One region of the Paenibacillus sp. FSL H3-0321 genome, then DNA from elsewhere that is predicted to be linked to it. Evidence: a T-box and tRNA genes for the amino acid it is inferred to sense, from the RefSeq annotation. Region 1 holds a T-box; the other holds one or more tRNA genes.
The links. The T-box of region 1 lies ahead of pheS (phenylalanine--tRNA ligase subunit alpha). A T-box ahead of a tRNA ligase gene usually reads a tRNA of that ligase, here a tRNA-Phe.

Region 1 (3,403 bases):
AAGCTCCTTGGCCGAGCAGATCATGCCTTGCGACAATACGCCGCGCAGCTTGGCTTTTTTGATGTCCAGGCCCGGAAGCTTCGCCCCCACCAAGGCTACAGGCACCTTTTGCCCCGCTTCGACATTCTTTGCTCCGCACACGATCTGCAGATCCTCGCCCTGTCCTGCATCCACGATACATACGTTCAGCTTATCGGCATCGGGATGTTTTTCTTTCGATTTCACATATCCGGTTACAATCCCGGAAAGCCCCTTGTTGCGGCGCTCAACACCGTCAATCTCGATGCCTGCAGTGGTGATTCTGTCCGCCAGCTCTTCAGCGGTTACTCCCTCTAACGATATATAATCAGCCAGCCATCCGGTTGATACTTTCATGTCCGCTCACTTCCTTTATTTCAGATGTATTTATCTACCAGCCCGCTCACCCGTCAAAAATCTAAATGCCCTTGAACTGCTTCACGAAGCCCATATCATTGGTATAGAAATAACGGATGTCGTCGATGCCGTATTTCAACATGGCAATCCGCTCCGCACCTACGCCGAAGGCGAAGCCGCTATACTCCTCTGGGTCGTATCCGCCCATTCTGAGTACATTCGGATGCACCATGCCAGCACCGAGGATTTCCAGCCAGCCGCTTTGTTTGCACAGCCGGCAGCCGTCTCCGCCGCATTTGAAGCAGCTGACGTCAACTTCAACGCTAGGCTCGGTGAATGGGAAGAAGCTCGGACGAAGGCGGATCCCCGCACTCGGGCCGAACATTTCTTTCATGAACTGCTGCAATGTACCCTTCAAGTCACTCATGCGGATTCCCCGTCCAATGACCAGACCTTCGATCTGATGGAACTGGAAGGAGTGGGTGGCGTCGTCATCATCGCGGCGGAACACTCTCCCCGGACAGATGATTTTGACCGGTGTTTCGCCCTGCATTGCCTGCATGGTGCGGATCTGCACTGGAGAAGTCTGCGTACGCATCAGGAGATCATCCGTCAAATAGAAGGAATCCTGCATATCGCGTGCCGGATGGTTCTTCGGCAGATTAAGCGCCTCGAAGTTATAATAATCCGTCTCTACTTCAGGGCCTTCTGCTACCCGGTAGCCCATGCCGATGAAGATATCTTCAATCTCCTGCACCACCCGGGTGAGCGGATGAATTCCGCCTTGCGGCAAACCGCGGCCCGGCAGCGTAACATCCACTTTCTCTGCCTGCAGGCGGTTCAGCGTTTCCTGCTGCTGGAACGCCTCCTGCTTGGAGCCGATAATATCTTCAATCGCGCTGCGCACCAGATTCGCCACCTGGCCGATTACCGGACGCTCTTCCGCGCTAAGCCCTCCCATTCCCCGCAGAACCTCGGTTAACTCGCCTTTTTTGCCCAGATACTTCACGCGTAAGTCATTCAGAACCTGCGGATCGGTTACTTCCTGCAGCTTAGCCAATGCCTCAACCTTCAACGCTTCCAGCTTCTCTTTCATGGCGTGTACTGCCCCCTTAATCATCATATTGTCAACAAAAAAAGGCCTTTCCTCCCGGTAAGGGACGAAAAGACCGTGGTACCACCCTTGTTAGACTCCTGTACCACTTCCCTTAAGAGCTGTATTCCCTCTTTCGGTGCGGTAAAGACATGCCTCACTTTAACAGAAATAACGGTCTGCGGCCGGTTTCCCCTACTGTCTTCCTTCAAGAAGATCTTGAAGTGAATTCAGGGAACTGCTCCGGAGTGAACTTCGGCAGCTCTGCTCTCCTAGAAACGCTCTCAATCTGCGGCGTCTCCTCCCTGTAAGCCAGGCACTGCGTACTCTTCTCCATCACTGCATTTATAATGATGTTGCTGGGAAACTGCATCTTCTTATTCAGAAGATATGTCTATTTATTATATGCACAAAATGTCGTTTTGACAAGCCGACAAATTCAGAGGAATTAATCCCTAAACTCGCCGGGAACGGCAGCTATGATATTTTAGCGCTTAGCACAGAAAGGGAGTATCGTTTGTAGAAAACTTGGGTAATAGGACTCAGGGGTTGGAGTATGAATAAGCCTGTACTATACATAATGTTTAAATCTGATGCTAATTATATCAAGATCCCCATCTCCTCCCCGGCTTACCGGATCGCTTGATGACCCGAACGGTCGGCTGGCAGGGGATTTTGGGCATTTCAGGCTCGGATCAACCTCTTATATTCCATACTCGGCCCGGATGCCCTAAGCAGGACGTCCTACATACTGATGAGAAGGATCCCTAATCGTACTGGAAGCACTATGTTTCTATGACTATTTGAAAGACACTCTCTCGTTGTCCCTGCGGCCAATTACCCGCAGCTGGGATTAGTTCCGCATAGGTATCATCTACTATCAAAGAGATTTCTCAAAGTTTTATGCGGGGAGAGGATGACAGTGGCTTTATACAAAATCAAAAACACACGCAGATTAATCCTTTTATTTGTCGCTATCTCCGTTATTCTGGCGGGCATCAGCACCGCTTCTCTGCTGTATCTGAACCACACAATTAACCGGCTTTCAGATTCACTGTACAGCGATGTCTACCAAAATTCAGAGCTGATTCTGAATGCCGACCGGGATCTTCATCAGGCTGCCCTTGCGCTGCACACCGTGATGAACCGGAACATTACGCGTGAACAGCGCGGCCTGCTGTCTCAGGAGTATCATGACAATAATGCCCAGGTGAAGCAGCGGCTGGGCATGGTCAGCTGCAACATCAACGCTATGAATCATCCGGAAAAGAGGATGACACAGAGCAATCGGCTGCTCTCCCAGCTGAGAAACGAGCTGCTGAGCTTCGAAGACGCTTTTGAAAGCTGGAAGAATACCGGGCAGAAACTGATCTCCCGGCGTATGGAAAGCAATTGGAACCCGGATACGTACTCAGCTATCATGATCAACACCCGGCTGAGTGAGGTCCGCAGCAGTCTGGATCAATCCGAGAACCTGATCGATAACTACGGACAGCAGATTACCCAAGAGTTCCGTGAGCGAAAAAGCACCCTCTTCGCGGCCTACTCCCTGATCTTGTTCCTGCTTATGCTCGTTATTATTTATCTCTGCCGCAGAGTAGTTTCGCTGCAAAGTGAGATGCAGGAAGATCAATCCCTTTACCAGCTGATCGGTGAGACCATGTCTGACTTCATTATTTTGACCGATCCAAACGGTATGATCCTGTACGCCTCACCTTCCCATTCCAGCGTGCTTGGCTACGTGCCGGACAAAGGTGTTCCTCTTTCCAACTACATCCGCGAAGCTGAAATCTCCTGGGCGAAGCTGAAGAGTGTGGTTCAGGGGACTCCACGAATTTCGGAGCTGCGCATGCGTTCGGCAAAAGGCCACTGGGTGTGGCTGGAAACGAAAATCTCACCGATCACCGGCAGCCATGCTTTTCCCGCGCAGTATAT
Region 2 (3,403 bases), 2.1 Mb from region 1:
AACATTATGCGGCCTGGTCCCTCCGATTACTAAGACACAATCGACAATTTGAGGAATCATTTATTTTGTTTTACCATTTCGCTATGATTTTGCTTAGACGGCGGCAAGCTTACCATGGATATCTTCTTTAACTCTTTATGCATCCAAATACCGGCTATCGCTCCCTCGCCCATTGCAACTGTAGCTTGCTCTGCATGAACAGCGACATCACCAGCCACCCATAAATGCTCCACATTGGTCATTAATGAACGCTTATCCGCTTCGATATGCTTGTTCTTATGAAGCTTCACCCCAAGCTCTGCCGCAAGTTCCGAATGTACCGCATTGTTCCCAAAGGCGATAAACCCACGCTCCGCAAGCAAAGTATTTCCGCTCTCCAGGACTACCGCTTTAATGATTCCATCATTCTCCTCATCGATTCGTGCAACTGCTTCCTCTACGTATAAGATTCCTTGTTCATCAAGACGTTGGCGGTTTTCTGCCGATACCGGCTGGCATTCATGATTGATATAAGTCAGATCACCCGTACGCTCGCGCAAAACAAAAGCCATATTTGCCCCTACGTCACCTGAACCCAGCAATAGGGTCTGCCGGTTCTGAATTTCGTAGCCATCACAATCCGGGCATACATATACCGTCTTTCCTAATGTAGCTACAAGCCCCGGCAACTCAGGAAAGCGGTCCATTACACCTGTTGCAAGCAGCAATGTCTTGGAACTATAGCACTGATTCTCGAAACCGTTCAGCTGAAACAAACCATTCTGCTTATCTGCCTTAGTAATCCTATCCGTAACAAACTCTACCCCAGCAACTTCAGCCTGCCGCCTCCCCCTTGCCCTAAGCTCTTCACCGGATATTCCCTCTGGCCAGCCCAATATATTATGATAATTGCGGCAAATGTTAGGTCTTCCCCCTCCCGCGTCTATCACAAGCACATGGTGGGCGGAGTAACGTCCCAATTGAATCGCCGCCTGCAGACCGGCAAAACCGCCTCCAACAATAATTGCATCATATATAACGGGAATCCCCTCATTTCTGCTCAGTGTTATAAACTTATAATTAAACGGAGACAGAAATTTTAAACTCGATGTCAGCAATTTCATTTTCCTGCGTATGACGATAACACAAAAAATCCACCACCCGAAGGTGATGACTTTCTGATTGGGATGAGCCATGAAGGACTCGAACCTTCGACACCCTGATTAAAAGTCAGGTGCTCTACCAACTGAGCTAATGGCTCATAAAACTGGTGGAGGCTGATGGATTCGAACCACCGAACACGTACGTGAGCAGATTTACAGTCTGATGCGTTTGGCCACTTCGCTAAGCCTCCATATATGGTGGCGCGGGAGGGAATCGAACCCCCGACACAAGGATTTTCAGTCCTTTGCTCTACCGACTGAGCTACCGAGCCATAAAAAAAGCCATAAAACATAAAAAAATGGCGGAACCGACGGGATTCGAACCCGCGATCTCCTGCGTGACAGGCAGGCATGTTAGGCCAACTACACCACGGTTCCGCATTTGTAAAAATAATGGTGCCGGCGAGAGGACTTGAACCCCCAACCTACTGATTACAAGTCAGTTGCTCTACCAGTTGAGCTACACCGGCACGGTGTAAAAGTGTTGAAACGGTGTTGAATTGTGAAAATGGTGGAGGCTGAGGGGATCGAACCCCCGACCCTCTGCTTGTAAGGCAGATGCTCTCCCAGCTGAGCTAAGCCTCCGGGTTGTATGGTAGCGGCAGAGGGGATCGAACCCCCGACCTCACGGGTATGAACCGTACGCTCTAGCCAGCTGAGCTACGCCGCCACACTAACAATATTATGAATTTGAAATGGCGGAGAGAGAGGGATTCGAACCCTCGCACCGCTTACGCAGTCTAACCCCTTAGCAGAGGGTCCCCTTATAGCCACTTGGGTATCTCTCCAAACAAGTTGGTGCCATGTAAATTCATTCAGGAACCTTAATTCCTGAAAACTGAATCCGAAACAAATCTGCGTCTTAACTTGTTGGATAAGCCCTCGACCGATTAGTATTGGTCAGCTCCATGCATTGCTGCACTTCCACCTCCAACCTATCTACCTCGTCGTCTTCAAGGGGTCTTACTAATTGGGAAATCTCATCTTGAGGGGGGCTTCACGCTTAGATGCTTTCAGCGCTTATCCCGTCCGTACGTAGCTACTCAGCCATGCTCCTGGCGGAACAACTGATGCACCAGCGGTACGTCCATCCCGGTCCTCTCGTACTAAGGACAGCTCCTCTCAAATTTCCTGCGCCCACGACAGATAGGGACCGAACTGTCTCACGACGTTCTGAACCCAGCTCGCGTACCGCTTTAATGGGCGAACAGCCCAACCCTTGGGACCTACTTCAGCCCCAGGATGCGATGAGCCGACATCGAGGTGCCAAACCTCCCCGTCGATGTGGACTCTTGGGGGAGATAAGCCTGTTATCCCCAGGGTAGCTTTTATCCGTTGAGCGATGGCCCTTCCATGCGGTACCACCGGATCACTAAGTCCGACTTTCGTCCCTGCTCGACTTGTTGGTCTCGCAGTCAAGCTCCCTTATGCCTTTGCACTCTTCGAATGATTTCCAACCATTCTGAGGGAACCTTTGAACGCCTCCGTTACTCTTTAGGAGGCGACCGCCCCAGTCAAACTGCCCGCCTGACACGGTCCCCGTACCCGATTAGGGCACTAGGTTAGAACCTAGATACGATCAGGGTGGTATCCCAACGGCGCCTCCGCAGAAGCTTGCGCTCCTGCCTCTACGGCTCCCACCTATCCTGTACAGATCGTACCCAAATTCAATATCAAGCTGCAGTAAAGCTCCATGGGGTCTTTCCGTCTTGTCGCGGGTAACCTGCATCTTCACAGGTATTAAAATTTCACCGGATCTCTCGTTGAGACAGCGCCCAAGTCGTTACGCCATTCGTGCGGGTCAGAATTTACCTGACAAGGAATTTCGCTACCTTAGGACCGTTATAGTTACGGCCGCCGTTTACTGGGGCTTCGGTTCACAGCTTCGGATTGCTCCTAACCGCTCCCCTTAACCTTCCAGCACCGGGCAGGCGTCAGCCCGTATACTTCGCCTTGCGGCTTCGCACAGACCTGTGTTTTTGCTAAACAGTCGCTTGGGCCTTTTCACTGCGGCCCCCTCGGGCTATTCACCCTACCGAGGCACCCCTTCTCCCGAAGTTACGGGGTCATTTTGCCGAGTTCCTTAACGAGAGTTCTTCCGCGCGCCTTAGAATTCTCTTCTCGCCTACCTGTGTCGGTTTGCGGTACGGGCACCTTCTCCTGGCTAGAGGCTTTTCTTGGCAGTGTGAGATCATGACCTTCGCTACTATAATTTTCGCTCCCCATCACAGCCCAGCCTTAATGGTGTGCGGATTTGCCTA

Region 2: it has a tRNA-Phe gene. The T-box ahead of pheS (phenylalanine--tRNA ligase subunit alpha) is inferred to sense a tRNA for this amino acid. The anticodon was not compared.

Annotation. Positions count from the first base shown of each region.
Region 1 is NZ_JBBODH010000001.1:6,396,556-6,399,958, reverse strand. Features, by position in the region: gene pheT (phenylalanine--tRNA ligase subunit beta) at 1-375, opposite strand, end outside; gene pheS (phenylalanine--tRNA ligase subunit alpha) at 437-1,471, opposite strand; T-box leader at 1,529-1,817, opposite strand; gene MHI45_RS28385 (sensor domain-containing diguanylate cyclase) at 2,391-3,403, shown strand, end outside.
Region 2 is NZ_JBBODH010000001.1:4,333,619-4,337,021, reverse strand. Features, by position in the region: gene MHI45_RS19365 (NAD(P)/FAD-dependent oxidoreductase) at 57-1,025, opposite strand; tRNA gene MHI45_RS19360 (tRNA-Lys) at 1,168-1,240, opposite strand; tRNA gene MHI45_RS19355 (tRNA-Tyr) at 1,248-1,333, opposite strand; tRNA gene MHI45_RS19350 (tRNA-Phe) at 1,339-1,414, opposite strand; tRNA gene MHI45_RS19345 (tRNA-Asp) at 1,443-1,520, opposite strand; tRNA gene MHI45_RS19340 (tRNA-Thr) at 1,537-1,612, opposite strand; tRNA gene MHI45_RS19335 (tRNA-Val) at 1,652-1,727, opposite strand; tRNA gene MHI45_RS19330 (tRNA-Met) at 1,736-1,812, opposite strand; tRNA gene MHI45_RS19325 (tRNA-Ser) at 1,839-1,930, opposite strand; rRNA gene MHI45_RS19320 (23S ribosomal RNA) at 2,013-3,403, opposite strand, start outside.